2 regions of the Nocardiopsis deserti genome follow, and region 1 is predicted to be linked to the other one. Evidence: riboswitches for the same ligand, from Rfam matches in the RefSeq annotation. Region 1 holds a riboswitch; the other holds the start of a gene.
What was found. A riboswitch is a leader RNA that binds a small molecule or an ion and turns the genes downstream of it on or off. The one in region 1 is predicted to bind thiamine pyrophosphate.
Positions count from the first base shown of each region.

Region 2: another riboswitch for thiamine pyrophosphate. It lies ahead of thiO (glycine oxidase ThiO); the one in region 1 lies ahead of thiD (bifunctional hydroxymethylpyrimidine kinase/phosphomethylpyrimidine kinase).

Region 1 is NZ_ML703348.1:231,705-238,987, forward strand. It holds gene FYW99_RS03835 (acyl-CoA synthetase) at 1-403, shown strand, start outside; gene FYW99_RS03840 (DUF368 domain-containing protein) at 914-1,843, shown strand; gene FYW99_RS03845 (DedA family protein) at 1,863-2,558, shown strand; TPP riboswitch at 2,701-2,799, shown strand; gene thiD (bifunctional hydroxymethylpyrimidine kinase/phosphomethylpyrimidine kinase) at 2,787-3,590, shown strand; gene FYW99_RS03855 (alanine/glycine:cation symporter family protein) at 3,828-5,243, opposite strand; gene FYW99_RS03860 (DUF6457 domain-containing protein) at 5,730-5,984, opposite strand; gene FYW99_RS03865 (glycosyltransferase family 4 protein) at 6,348-7,283, shown strand, end outside.
Region 2 is NZ_VWVS01000022.1:79,648-86,930, reverse strand. It holds gene pknB (Stk1 family PASTA domain-containing Ser/Thr kinase) at 1-1,383, opposite strand, end outside; gene FYW99_RS26730 (thiazole synthase) at 1,826-2,584, opposite strand; gene thiS (sulfur carrier protein ThiS) at 2,587-2,793, opposite strand; gene thiO (glycine oxidase ThiO) at 2,799-4,010, opposite strand; TPP riboswitch at 3,979-4,090, opposite strand; gene FYW99_RS26715 (Rv2175c family DNA-binding protein) at 4,173-4,526, shown strand; gene thiE (thiamine phosphate synthase) at 4,650-5,318, shown strand; gene FYW99_RS26705 (zinc-binding dehydrogenase) at 5,388-6,392, opposite strand; gene FYW99_RS26700 (SDR family oxidoreductase) at 6,542-7,283, opposite strand, start outside.

The DNA.
Region 1 (7,283 bases):
GCTGTCGGGCGACTTCGGGACGTGGGACGCGGACGGCTCGATCGCGCTGCTGGGACGCGGGAGCGCGGTGATCAACACCGCCGGGGAGAAGGTCTACCCCGAGGAGGTGGAGGCCGCGCTCAAGGCGCACCCCTCGGTGGAGGACGCCATCGTGGTGCCCTCGCCCGACGAGTACCTCGGGCAGCGGGTGACCGCCCTGGTCTCGCTGGCCGCGGGCGCCCGCCTGGAGGAGGCCGAGCTGCGCGCGTACTGCCGTGTGCGGCTGGCGGGGTTCAAGGTTCCGCGGACCGTGCACTTCGTGGACCGGGTGCGTCGTACGGCGGTCGGCAAGCAGGACTACCGGTGGGCGGCGTCGGTCACCGGGACCGGGGCGTCCGCTCCGGCCGTCCCGACCCTCCCCTGAGTGCCGACCCGGGCCCCGGCACAGCTTCCAGGGCGGGGCCGTGCCCGAGACGGATCCCGTGCCCGGTCTCCCCGGCTCCGGAGCGGGTCCGGGACCATGGCCAGCGCAGGCCCCACGGCCGGGCTCCCCGGTTCCTCGGTCCCCCACTGCGGAACTCCGCACCGGGGCGATACGGGACCCTTCATTTCGGGCACAGGGTCAATACGGACTTACTCAGCCGAAACAGGGGTTGCGCATGTTTCCGACCGCTCTCCACCCGCTCCGCCACCGCTAGACTGGCGTCGCCTGGTTCCAGGCCCCACGGTTTCCTCTCCCCCGCTCCGACCGGGTCGCACACTTCCGGCCGGGGGCGCGACCGGTTTCCACCGCGCACCGTTCGGGGCCGTGGAACGCGTTGACCACCTTTGACCCACCTCCCACCCGTGCACATGGTGCGCATGCGGTGACACCACTAGGACGGAGGACGGCGCGCTTCCCCGGGTTCCGCCCGGAGCACGCCCAAGAACCCAGATGCCCAACTCAGTAGGCAGCTACATCTTCAACGCGGTGCGCGGCGGCGCCGTGGGCGCCTCGGAGGCCCTTCCCGGTATCAGCGGCGGCACGGTCGCCCTCATCGTCGGCCTGTACGACAAGCTCATCGGCGGCGCCGGCCACATGGTCAGCGGCGTCAGGCGCTACGTCACCGACGTCCCGCGCGGGCGCGGAAGGGAACGCGCCCAGGAGCAGTTCCGCCAGGTGGACTGGAGCGTGCTGATCCCCGCGCTCGTCGGCATGGTGGCCTTCCTCGGTATGGCGGCCGTGCTCCTCGCACCGCTGGTCGAGGCCCACACCCAGTACGCGTACGCGCTGTTCTTCGGCCTGGTCCTGGCCTGCCTGTGGATCCCCTACACCGGTGCGGGCCAGAAGTGGCGGGCCTGGCACTACCTCGTCGCCCTGGTCTTCGCCGCGGGCGCGTTCTTCCTCACCGGCCTGCCCGGCGCCAACCTGCCCACCCACCCGGTGGTCGTCTTCCTCGCCGCGGCGGTGGCCGTCTGCGCCCTGGTCCTTCCCGGGCTGTCCGGATCCTTCATCCTGCTCACGCTGGGCCTGTACGAGCCCACGATCAGCGCGGTCGGGGACATGGACGTCGCCTACCTCTCGGTGTTCGCCCTCGGCATGCTCACGGGCCTGTCACTGTTCGTGAAGCTGCTCCAGTACCTGTTGGAGAACTTCCACCACATGACCCTGGTGGTCCTCACCGGCCTCATGGCCGGTTCGCTGCGCGCCCTGTGGCCGTGGCAGGACGAGGACCGCACCGTCCTGCCCCCCACCGACGTCCCCGTGACGGTGGCCCTCATGGTGGTCGGCTTCGCGATCGTGGCGGCGGCCATCGTCTGGGAGAGCCGTAAGCGCCGCCGGATGGAGGAGTCCGAGCACGGCCGGGTTCCCACCCACGTCTGAGAACGGGAACGACAACCGCATGACAACGAATCTGCTGATGACCGCGGCCTCGACGACGGACGTCGACGTCGCCCACGAGTACGAGGGATTCATCGGGTGGGTCCTGGGCCTGATGACGACCCTGGGCGAACCCGGTGTCGGCGTGGCGCTGTTCATCGAGACCTTCTTCCCCCCGATGCCCAGTGAGGCGGTCCTGCCCGGCGCCGGGTTCCTCGCCTACGCCGGGCACATGAACGTGTGGCTCGCCATCCTGTGGGCGACGATCGGCTGCCTGGTCGGCGCGTGGGGCTTCTACGCGGTCGGCGCGCTCCTGGGCCGCGACCGCACGGCCTGGCTGGTCGAGAAGACCCCGCTGCTGGAGATCGAGGACTTCTACAAGGCCGAGCGCTTCTTCACCCGCTTCGGCGGCCTCGCCGTCCTGCTGGGCCGGTGCGTGCCCCTGGTCCGCAGCTTCATCTCGGTGCCCGCCGGGATCGAGCGGATGCCCCTGTTCAAGTTCTCGCTGTACACGGTCATCGGCTCCGCGGTGTGGAACACGATCTGGATCGGCCTCGGCTACGTCTTCGGCCCGGCCATCGAGCCCGTCCTGGCCCAGTGGAGCGGCGTGATCAGCAACGTCGTGGTCGTGATCATCGGCCTGCTGGTGCTGTGGTTCATCCTGGCCCGCGTCTACAAGCGGACCAAGGCCCGCCGGACCGAGGGCACCTCCGCCTGAGGCTCCTCTCCCCGGGGCACCGTCCCCCGTGAACCCCTCCAGGGGTCCGCCCGCGTCCCCGGGCGGACCCCTTCGGCGTTCTGTGGGTATCCTGCCCGGAACGCACCGACAAGCACACACCGGCCGGGGCCGCCGACGCGGCCCCGGAGGCGCGGGGTGCCGGGACGCGTTCCCGGCTGAGAGCACACCCGTCGAACCTGCCCTAGTTAGCACTAGCGAAGGAACGCCATGAGCGCGTACAACATCGTGTCCATCGCCGGCAGCGACCCCAGCGGGGGCGCGGGCGTCCAGGCCGACCTCAAGGCCTTCTCCGCGCACGGGACCTTCGGGATGACCGTGGTCACCGCGCTCACCGCCCAGTCCACGCGCGGCGTCACCGGGGTCCACCCGGTCCCGGCACGGTTCGTCGCCCACCAGATGGACACCCTCTTCGCCGACGCCGCCGTGCACGCGGTCAAGGTGGGCATGCTGGGCACCTCGGAGGTCACCGAGGCCGTGGCCGAGGCGATCGACCGCCACGCGCTGCCGAACGTGGTGGTGGACCCGGTGATGGTCGCCAAGAGCGGGGACCGGCTGCTGGAGGCCTCGGCCGTCGACGCGCTGCGCACCAAGCTCCTGCCCCGCGCGGACCTGGTCACCCCGAACCTGCCCGAGGCCGCCGACCTGCTGGAGGAGCCCGAGGCGACCGACCTGGCGTCGATGCGCGCCCAGGCCTGGCGGCTGCTGGAGCTCGGCCCGCGCCGGGTCCTGCTCAAGGGCGGCCACCTGATCGGCGGGGAGAGCGTCGACGTCCTGGTCGCCCGGGACGCCGACCCGGTCGAGTTCCGCGCCCCGAGGGTCGCCACCCGCAACACGCACGGCACCGGTTGCACGCTGTCCTCCTCGATCGCGGCCCTGCTGCCGCAGCGGCCGGACGTGGCCGCCGCGGTGGGCGACGCCAAGGACTACCTGACCGAGGCCATCCGGCGCGCCGACGAGATCGACGCGGGCGGCGGACAGGGCCCGGTGCACCACTTCCACGCCTGGTGGTAGGCGGCGCGGCGTCCCCCGGGCCCCACACCCGCGGCCCGATGCCCAGCCCGTGCCGTCGGCGCACGTCGGGCGCACGCGGTGGAGCATCCCGAGCCCGCCGGGGCTGTGGGGGCCGCCACCGGAAGGTCCGGGGGCGGGACCCGACCCGGGAGGTCCGGAAGCGGACCCCGACGCCGAGGGGGACCGGCTCCGTGCCGGTCCCCCTCCTCGTCCCGTCCTCCTGCGGAGGCGGAGCTGCTACTTGGTCACGTCCTGCATGACCTTGTCCGGGTCCCTCCAGTCGGGGTGGGCGAAGAACTTGCGCGTCTCCGCCGCGATGACCGGGGACAGCAGCAGGAGCCCGATGAGGTTGGGCAGGGCCATCAGGCCGTTGGCGATGTCGCTGAACAGCCAGACAGAGTCCAGGCTGGCGACCGCGCCCACGTAGATGACGGCGATGAACACCAGGCGGTAGGGCAGGACCAGGCGGCGGCCGCCCAGGAACACCATGCAGCGCTCGCCGTAGTAGGCCCACCCGAGCAGGGTGGTGAAGGCGAACACGGCCACCGCGACGGCCACGATGACGGCACCGGCCGGGGCGAGCGCGGGGCTGATCGACCCCAGGCCCTCGGAGACCGCGTTGCTGGTCATCAGCGAGCCGTCATCGCCGCCTTCGGTCCAGACGCCGGTGGTGATGATGACCAGGCAGGTCATGGTGACCACGATGATGGTGTCGATGAAGGTCTGCGTCATCGAGACCATGGCCTGGCGGACCGGCTCTTTGGTCTTGGCCGAGGCGGCGGCGATGGCCCCGGTGCCCAGGCCCGACTCGTTGGAGAAGATGCCGCGGGCGAAGCCCTGCCGGATGGCCATCATGATGCCCGCCCCGGCGAAGCCGCCCGTGGCCGCGGTACCGGTGAAGGCGTCGGTCACCACGAGCTGGAGCGCGGGGAGGATCGCGGCCCAGTTGGCGGCCAGGATGACCAGGCAGACGCCCACGTAGCAAATGATCATGATCGGCACGAGGGCGGAGGCGACGCGGCCGATGCTCTTGATGCCGCCGAGGATGACGGCGCCCGCGAGGACCACGAGCGCCAGGCCCACCACCCACGTGTCCAGCGGCGTGACGCTGGTGATCTGCTGCGCGACGGCGTTGGCCTGGGTGCCGTTGCCGATACCGAAGGCGGCGATGGCGCCGAAGACCGCGAAGGCCACCCCCAGGGTGGTGCCCAGGCCGCCGCGGATCCCGTACTTGAGGTAGTACATCGGACCGCCGCTCTGCTCACCCTTGCTGTCGGTGCGGCGGAACTTCACGCCCAGGAGGGCCTCGCTGTACTTGGTGGCCATGCCGAGGAAGCCGACGACCCACATCCAGAACAGCGCACCGGGGCCGCCGACGCCGATGGCGAGCGCGGCACCGGCGATGTTGCCGACGCCGACGGTGGCGGCCAGGGCCGTGCTCAGCGCCTGGTAGTGGGAGATGTCGCCCTCGACGGAGTCGTCCTCCTTGCGCCGGACGACGGCGAGCCACAGCGCGTGCGGCAGCCGGAGGAGCTGGAGCAGGCGGAGACGGATCGTGAGGAACAGGCCGACACCGAACAGCAGCGGAATGAGGACGAAGGGCCCCCAGATGATGCTGCTGACGATGCCAGCCATTTCGAGGAGCTGGTCCACAGGGGATCTCCCTATCGGTGAGTGGTGGGGACGGGGGGTCGCCGGTACCGGAGTACGGGGGATCCGACGCCCTCGCGATCGCTTCGGCACTGGTGGAGGCCCGCGATATCGGCAAAGAATTGCATCGACGCGTAACAAACACATCACACGTGTTCCACATGCCGGTTTCTTCGGGAACTTCCGGTTCCTCTTCCGCGTACCGCCCGGGTACGGACGGTGTTCTCCGGCAGGACCCGCGCGCCCGACGAGGGCCGGGAAGGGGGCTTCGCCCGGACGGCGGCACACCAGTCGGCGCAGGTGAAGCCGGTGCGGCCCACGCGGAACACAGCCCGGCACGGAACGCGGTCCGGTGCGGCCGCGCGGACGGCGGGCAGGTGCGACCGCGATGGGCCGGTACGACCGCGGCGGGCTCCGGGGCGCCGTGTCCCGAGCGGACGCGACCGGTACGGACGAGAAGGCCCCAACCGGTACGACCGCGGCGGGAACCTAGGTGCGGTCCTCCTCGTCGGCCTGGGCCAGGGCGAGTCTGCTGAGGGCCGCCGCGGCCTCGTCGGGGTCCGCGCCCTGCCCCACCGCCATGCCCAGGAGGTAGGTGGTGAGGGGCGCGGCGGGCCGGGCCACGGAGTGGGCGGCGTCCCGGGCGAGGTCGAGCACCCGGTCGACGTCCTCCTTACGGAGCGGTTCGGTACCGGTCAGGCCCAGTTCGCTTCGGACTGCTTCGGCCCATTCCACGAGGGTCACCGCATGACTCCTTAGAGCAATATATTGGCTACATTCAGCAATCATATCCACCGGGGGGTCACCCGGCGGACACACGGGCACACGGGCACGGTCACCGACCGCTCGAACTGCCCACGCCTGGTCTTCGGGCGCGGTTCCCCCGCCCCCAAACCGAGGTTCACCCCACGAGCCTAGCGTCGGAGGCAGCCGTCCCCGGCGTAGGCAGCCGTTCCCCCGGCGTTGGGAGCCACCCGCATGTCCCCGACCGACCGTACGTCTCCGGCCACTCGCACGTCCCCGGCCGCTCACCCGTCCGCGGCCACACGTGTCGCGCCCCCGGCGCCCCCGGCGCCTCCGGCCGCCCCCCGGCCCGCGAACGACCCCGTGTCCACGACCGCCCGCGTTCCCGCTGCCGGGCACTGCGCACCGGCGGCACGCACGCCCTCGCCCGACCGCGTGCCCCCGTCCGACGCCCGCGGTCCGCTGCGCGTGGCGATCGTGACGGAGTCCTTCCTCCCCCAGGTCAACGGGGTGACCAACTCCGTGTGCCGGGTCGCCGACCTGCTGGCCGCGCGCGGCCACGAGGCCCTGGTGCTGGCTCCCGGGGCCGGTCCCTCCTCCTACGCGGGCTTCCCGGTGGTCCGGCTGCCCTCCGTGCCCCTGCCGTTCTACCGCGACTTCTCCGTGGGGCTGCCCGACCGGCGGGTGATGACCGCGGCGATCCGCGCCTTCTCCCCCGACGTGCTGCACCTGGCCTCCCCCGCCCTGCTCGGGGCGGCGGCCGTGGAGACCGCCCGCCGGTGGGCTCTGCCGACCGTGGCGGTGTTCCAGACCGACCTTCCCGGCTTCGCCGGGCGCTACCGCCTACCCGGCGGGGACACCCTGTGGTCTCTGCTGCGGCGCACGCACTCCGCGGTGGACCGGACGCTGGCGCCGTCCTCGGCCACCATGGAGGCGCTGTCCGCGCGGGGGTTCCCCCGGCTGGACCTGTGGCGCCGCGGGGTCGACGCCCAGCGCTTCTCCCCCGAGCACCGCGACGAGGAGCTGCGGCGCAGGCTCGCGCCGGGCGGGGAGACGATCGTGGGCTACGTGGGGCGGTTGGCCAGGGACAAACGGGTGGAGATGCTGGAACACGTGTCCCGCCTGCGCGGGATCAGGCTGGTCGTGGTGGGGGACGGCCCCGAGCGGGCGCGTCTGCGCAGGCGCCTGCCCGACGCGGTGTTCACCGGACAGCGCACCGGCGGTGACCTGTCGCGTCTGTACGCGTCCATGGACGTGTTCGTGCACACCGGGGCGGACGAGACCTTCTGCCAGGCCGTC
Region 2 (7,283 bases), on a different contig from region 1:
GTACACGGTGACCACGTCGTCGGGGGACAGACGGGCGCCCACCTCGGGGTCGGTCTCGCCGACCGTGCCCGGTTCGGCGTCGCTGTAGACGGCCTCGGCGGACAGGTCGTAGCGCAGGCCCTCGTCGCGGATCATCTGGCTCGCGGCCTCGGGGTCGCGACCCACCACGTCCGGGACGTTCTCGTACTGGCCGACGAGGAACCACCAGCCCGCGCCGAGCAGGACGATCGCCAGGACCGCCGCGCCGATCCCGATCAGCAGGTTGCGTCGGCGCCGGTCGTCGGGACCGTCCCGGTAGTCGTCGTACCCGTCGTCGTCGCCGTCGTAGCCGTCCTTGTCGCGGTCGTACCCGTCGTAGCGGCCGCCGTCCAGGCCGGCGGAGGCCATGTCCACGACCATGGTCGCGTTCTCGGTGCCCGGACCGGCGCCCCCGGCGATGAGCTGGGGCGCGGTCACCGAGGCCGTGGCCGCCGCGGCCGGGGCGACGGGCGTCAGCGGGGCCTGGTCCGCGGCGGAGGCGGCGGGGGTCTCGGGCAGGCTGTTGAGCACCGCCAGGACCTTGGCCAGGTACTGGCCAGCGTTGCTGGGACGGTACCTGGGGTCGCGCTCGGTGGCCTTGGTGACCAGCGCGTCGACCTCCGCGGGCAGGCCGGGCAGGAAGTGCGAGGGACGCGGGACGTCCTCGTTGACGTGCTGGTAGGCGATCGCGATGGGCGTCTCGCCGGTGTGCGGCTGACTTCCGGTGAGCAGCTCGTAGAACATGATGCCCGCCGCGTACACGTCGCTGCGGGCGTCGGCGACGCCCTTCTCGATCTGCTCGGGGGCCAGGTAGGCGGCGGTGCCCATGAGGGTGCCCGTGCGGGTCAGCCCCTGGTTGGACTGCTCCACGGCGCGCGCCAGGCCGAAGTCGGCGACCTTGACCCGGCCGTCCTCGGTGATGAGGACGTTCTCGGGTTTGACGTCGCGGTGCACCATGCCCGCCTGGTGGGCGGCGCCGAGCGCGGCCAGCACCGGGGCCATGGCGTTCAGGGCGTCGCGGGCGCCGAGCCTGCCCCGGGACTTGAGCAGGTCGCGCAGGGTGCGTCCGGGCACGTACTCCATGGCCAGGAAGACGTGCCCCTGGTCCTCGCCCTGGTCGAAGACCTGCACGACGTTGGGGTGGGAGAGCTTGGCGACGGAGTGCGCCTCGTTGATGAAGCGCTGCACGAAGGTCGGGTCCTGGGCCAGCGAAGGGTGCATCACCTTCAGGGCCAGCCGTCGGTCCAACCTCAGGTCGTGGGCGACGTAGACGGTCGCCATCCCGCCTCCGGCGATCCTGGACTCCACGAAGTAACGTCGGTCCAGGGTGGCGCCTACGAGCGGGTCGGAAGTCGTCATGTCCACGGCGGAGTAGTGTCCTTGCTGCGGGGAGCGCGGGCTGTCGCGGCCGGTGGCGCGTACCCGACACCGGGTGTCGAACCGACACGATAGCGGAAGCCCACGCCAGGTCTGCCCCGCGGTTCGCGGTCGCGCCGTCCCGTTCCAGTGTCGGTGGGGCCCGTGGGGCCCCGGGGAGGCCTGCTCGGCCTCCCGGGGGGTGGGTCCGGTCCCCGGCCGGGGCTTTCCCGGTCCGGGTGGTGTGTGCTTCACCGGTCGGTGGGTCGTCCCGTTCCCGGTGAGGCCCGCTCTGTTAGCGGTGGGACGCTCGCGCCTGGGTTGTCGTGGTGTGTGGGGTGTTCCCTTCCGGGCCGCACACTCGTTCCACGGTAGAGGACGGCACCAAACGCCCCAGGTGGGACGCACCGGCCCGCGGGGATCCGGGAGCGGGACACGGGGTCGAGGTGGCCTAATTCACGGACGGCGAGGAGGCCTGGGCGTGGCGCCGCACCGGGATGCGCCCCGCCAGGCGGGCGCCGCGGCCCGCGCGGACGGCGTCGCGCATCGCGGCGGCCATGCGCACCGGGTCCTGGGCGCGGGTCACGGCCGTGGCCAGCAGGACCGCGTCGCAGCCCAGTTCCATGGCCAGGGCGGCGTCGCTGGCGGTGCCGATCCCCGCGTCCACGATGACCGGCACGCCGGCCCGCTCGACGATCAGCTCCAGGTTGTGCGGGTTGCGGATGCCCAGCCCCGAGCCGATCGGGGCGGCCAGCGGCATCACCGCGGCGCAGCCCACCTGCTCCAGCCGCCGGGCCAGCACGGGGTCGTCGTTGGTGTAGGGCAGCACGGTGAAGCCCTCGTCCACCAGCTGTTCGGCGGCGTCCAGCAGCTCGACGGGGTCGGGCAGCAGCGTGTGCTCGTCCGCCACCACCTCCAGCTTCACCCAGTCGGTGTCCAGCGCCTCGCGGCCCAGGCGGGCGGTGCGCACCGCGTCGACGGCGGTGAAGCACCCGGCGGTGTTGGGCAGCGCCCGGATCCTGTTGCGGGTCAGGACGTCCCACACCGACCCCTGGGTGCCGGGGGAGACCCGGCGCATCGCCACGGTGGTCAGCTCGGTGCCGGAGGCGATCAGGGCCTCCTCCAGGACCTCCAGGGAGGGGGCCCCTCCGGTTCCGGTGATCAGTCGGGACCCGAAGGAGGTTCCCGCGATCACGAGGTCGTCGTTCAAGTTCAGCCTCCCTGTACTGCGGTGAGGACGTCCACGCGGTCGCCCTGGTTGAGCGGGCTCGCGGCCCACGCGGCCCGGCGCACCACCTCGTCGTTGACGGCCACGGCGATACCGCCGGGGACCTCGGTGCCGGTCAGGTCGCGTACGACCGCTTCCACGGTCGTGTCGTCGGTGAACTCGCGGCGGTCGCCGTTGATGATCAGTTCCACTGCTACTACCTACTTGCGCGTCGTGCCGTGAAGCGGCGGGCGTACTCCGGCAGGTCTCCGTCGGTCAGGGCGCGGGCCATGGCCTCACCGGTCACCGGGGCCAGCAGCACCCCGTGCCGGAAGTGCCCGGCGGCCAGGTGCAGTCCCGGAACCCGGGTGGGTCCCAGGAGGGGTTCGTTGTCGGGGGAGCCGGGGCGCAGCCCGACGCAGGTCTCGGTGACCTCCAGCTCGCTCACCCCGGGGACGAGTTCGCGCGCGTCCCGCAGCACCTGCCAGAGCCCCCCGACGGTGAGGGAGGTGTCGTGGCCCAGCTCCTCCTGGGTGGCACCGATGACGACCTCGCCGTCGGCGCGCGGAACCAGGTAGGTCGGAAAGCCCCGGACCAGGCCGCGGACGGTCCGGCTGACGAGCGGCGGCCCGCCGTCGGGCACCCGGGCGCGCAGCAGCTGTCCCTTGACCGGGCGCAGCGGCGGGACCACGGGCTCGGGGACCCCGACGGCGTTGCCCCAGCAGCCCGCGGCCAGCACCACCTGGTGCGCGGGCAGGGTCTCCCGGGCCGTGGCGCCCGAGGCCGGGGTCTCCCCGGCCAGGAGCACGCCCAGCCGGGCGCCTCCGGGACCGGGGGAGAGGACCTCCTGGACCCGCCCGCGGACCTCGGTGACGCCCGCGCGCTCGCCCGCCGCCGTCAGGGCGCGCAGCAGCCGCCGCGGGTCCACGGAGTGGTCGTCGGGCGCCAGGACGCCGCCGCGCACGGACGGGGCGAGCATGGGCTCCAGACGGCGGCACTCGCGGCCGGTGAGGCGCTCGGCGGCGATGCCCAGCCGCTGCTGGAGCGCGTGCAGTTCGGTGAGGACGGCGAGGTCGTCGCGGTCGAAGGCGACCAGGAGCGTGCCGGTGGCGCGGTGGCCCACGTCCAGGCCGCTGGCCTCCTCCAGTTCGGCGACGAAGTCCGCGTACATGCGGGCCGAGCGGAGGCCCAGCTCCATGAGGGGCTCCTCACCGAACACCGCCTCGGTGGCGGGTGTCAGCATGCCCGCCGCCACGGTGGAGGCGGCGCGGGTCGGGTCGGACTCGACCAGGGTGACGCGCAGTCCGCGTTGGGCGGCGCGCCAGGCGGTGACCCGCCCGACGAGGCCGCCGCCGACCACGACGACGCGGTCGCGGTGGGAATCGTTGGAGGTGCGCACGGCTGTGGCTTCCACTCCCTTCGCCGGCATGATCCGGATCAGGTTCGTGCGGTCGGAGGCTCACAGCCTCCCTCTCAGCCGGGTCCCACCCGGCTCCCGCGGGATGTAGGGGTCTGTCCCCATTCTAGGACCCGTCCCCGACGCGCCCCCTGCCGGGGGGAAGGAGGTGCGCGGATGTGGCAGATTGGTGGTGTGACACAACGCGACATCGACACGCTCATCGGCGACTGGCTGACCCTCAAGGAGGCGGCTGCGCCGCTGGGCGTGAGCCCGAACCGGATCAAGACGCTGATCCGCGAGAACCGCATGATGGGTGTGGTCCGCGACGGCGAACTGTCCATCCCCGCCGCCTTCATCGACGGTGACGACCTGGTGAAGGGCCTGCCGGGAACACTGCTGCTGCTCACCGACGCGGGCTTCTCCTCCGAGGAGGCCCTGCGCTGGCTGTTCACCCCCGACGACTCCCTGCCGGGCACGCCGATCCAGGCCATGCGCGAGAACCGGGGCACCGAGGTGCGCCGCCGGGCCCAGAGCATGGCCTTCTAGTCCGCGGGCTCCGGTCCGCGACCTCGCGGATCCGGTCGGGGGCCGGGTGGGAACGGGGGGAGGGGCGCGCCGCCGCGTCCCTCCCCCTTGGGCCCGAACGCGCCAGGGCCTAGGGTGGACTGTGTGAGGACCAGCCACGGAACCAGCCTGCGCAAGCGCCTGGACGCATCGCTTCTGTACCTGTGCACCGACGCCCGGACCGGTCGGGGCGATCTCGCCGAGTTCGCCGACGCCGCCCTGGCCGGGGGAGTGGACATCATCCAGCTCCGGGACAAGGGCCTGGAGGCGCGCGAGGAGATCGCGGCCCTGGAGGTGATGAAGGAGGCGTGCGAGCGGTACGGCGCCCTGCTCGCGGTCAACGACCGCGCCGACATCGCCCGCGCCGTGCGCGCCGACGTCCTCCACCTGGGCCAGCGCGACCTGCCCGTGCCCATGGCCCGAGACATCATCGGCGCGGACCCCGTGATCGGCCGCTCCAACAACGACGTCGCCGCCGCGGCAGCCTCCGCCGAGGAGCCGGGCAGCGACTACTTCTGCGTCGGCCCGACCTGGGCGACCCCCACCAAGCCGGGCCGCCCGGCCGCCGGGCTGGAGCTGGTGGAGGAGGCGGCCTCGCTGGGCACCGACCGCCCCTGGTTCGCCATCGGCGGGATCGACGCCGACAACATCGACCGCGTGCTGGACGCCGGGGCCCGCCGGGTCGTGGTCGTGCGCGCGATCACGGAGGCGGAGGACCCCCGGGCCGCCGCCGCCGCTCTGCGCCAGCGCCTGGCGGCCCGCGCCGGGGACTGACGGGCGGCCGGCACCGGAGGCCCGTCGGAGCCGCTCCGCCGGGGCCCGGCCGCCCAGCGCCGCGCGGCCTTAGGGAAGCAGCAGGACCTTGCCGAGCACCGTGCGCCCCTCCAGCGCGGCGTGCGCCTCGGCGGCCCGCTCCAACGGCAGGGTCAGCCCCACGTGCGGGGTGATCCTGCCCATGCGGGCCATCTCCAGCGCCATCCGCAGGGCGTCCTGCCGGTCGCCGTCGGCCGCCTTGAGGTCGAACAGGCCCAGGACCTCGATCCCGCGGCGCCCGGCCTCCTCCGCGTCCACCTCGGTGAAGCTCCCGCCCGCGGAACCGTAGCCGACGAACCGGCCGCCGTCGGCCAGGGTCTCGAAGGCCGCCGCGCCCAGCGCGCCCCCGGCGCCGTCCAGGACCACGTCGACCCCGGCGCCACCGGTCAGCGCGCGCACCCGCTCCGGCCAGCCCGGCTCGGAGTAGTCCACGGTCTCCTGCGCGCCCAGTTCGCGGACCAGGGCCAGCTTGGCCCCGCCCCTGGCCGCGCCGATGACCCGGGCCCCGGCCGTGCGGGCCAGTTGGACGGCCAGGGTGCCCGCCCCTCCGGCGGCCGCGGCGACCAGGACCGTGGTGCTGGGGCCGAAGCCCGCCGCCCGCTCCAGCGCCAGCGCGGTCGGCCCGTCGTGCAGCAGGGCCAGTGCCGCGCGGGGGTCCACCTCATCGGGAACCCTGACCAGAGCCGACTCCGGGACCACGGCCCGCTCGGCGTAACCGTCCACGGGCAGGGTGGGCCCTTCCGGCGTCGCGTCCGTGTGCCCGGTGTCGGCGACCACCGTGGCCCCCTCCCAGCCCGGGTCCACGCCCTGACCGATCCGGACCACCCGCCCGGCCACGCCCGCGCCGGGGACGTAGGGGGGAGTCACGGGGAAGTAGTCCAGCCCCCAACCGCCGCGGACCAGGGTGTCCAGGTACATCACGTTCGCCGCGGCGACCTCCACCAGTGCCTGACCCGGTCCCACCCAGGGCTCGGGCACATCCCGGACCACCAGGACCTCCGGGCCGCCGAACCCCTCGACCTGTACCGCTCGCATGTCGTTCTCCCTCGGTGCGCACTGCCTGTCTCCAACACCGCCCAGCCTCTTACCTCAACATTTATTGAGGTCAAGGATCGGGTGGAGATGAGACCCGCGGCACAGGGAGGCCGCCGCGCGCGGGGCGCGGCGGAGGGGAGGGGACGCGGTCAGACCGCGACGTGCGACAGGGCGCTGGGATGGCGCCGCAGGAAGCCCTCGATGGACTGGGCGGGATGGCCGGTCAGGTCGGGGACGGCGGGCGAGACCACGTCGAGCTCCCCGGCGGCGATCGCGGCGTAGGAGGTCACCCAGCCCTCGACCGCCCAGTCGGGGGCACCGCTGGGGCGGCGCGACTCCAACGCCTCCTCCCGTGTCTGGGGCACGTAGCGCACAGAGCGCCCGGTGAGCACGCCCAGCCTCTCCGCCGTCGCGCCCAGGGACAGCGCCTCCGGACCGGTGACGTCGTGGCTGGTGTTGTGCGAGGCGAGCGCGGCCGCCGGGTCGGTCAGCACCGCCGTGGCCACGTCCGCCACGTCGTCGCGCGAGACCCACGCGATCCGGCCGTCACCGGCCGGACCCCGTACCGCACCCCCGTCGTCCACCCAGTCGGGCAGCAGGTCCAGGTACAGGCTGGGTCTGAGGAAGGTGTACCGCACCCCCGTCGAGCGGATGTGTGCCTCGGTGAAGAAGTGCGTGCGCGCGAACGTGAAGGTCGACGCCGGCCCCGCCCTCAGGAAGGACAGGTAGACGATCCGGGAGACCCCCGCCTTGACCGCCGCGTCCACCGCGCTCACGTGGACGTCGATCCGGTCCTCGGACTCGGTGGCCGAGACCAGGAACAGCGTGTCGACCCCCCGGCACGCCCGCTCGAAGCCCGTCGAGTCCTCGTAGGCCGCCATCGCCGCGCTG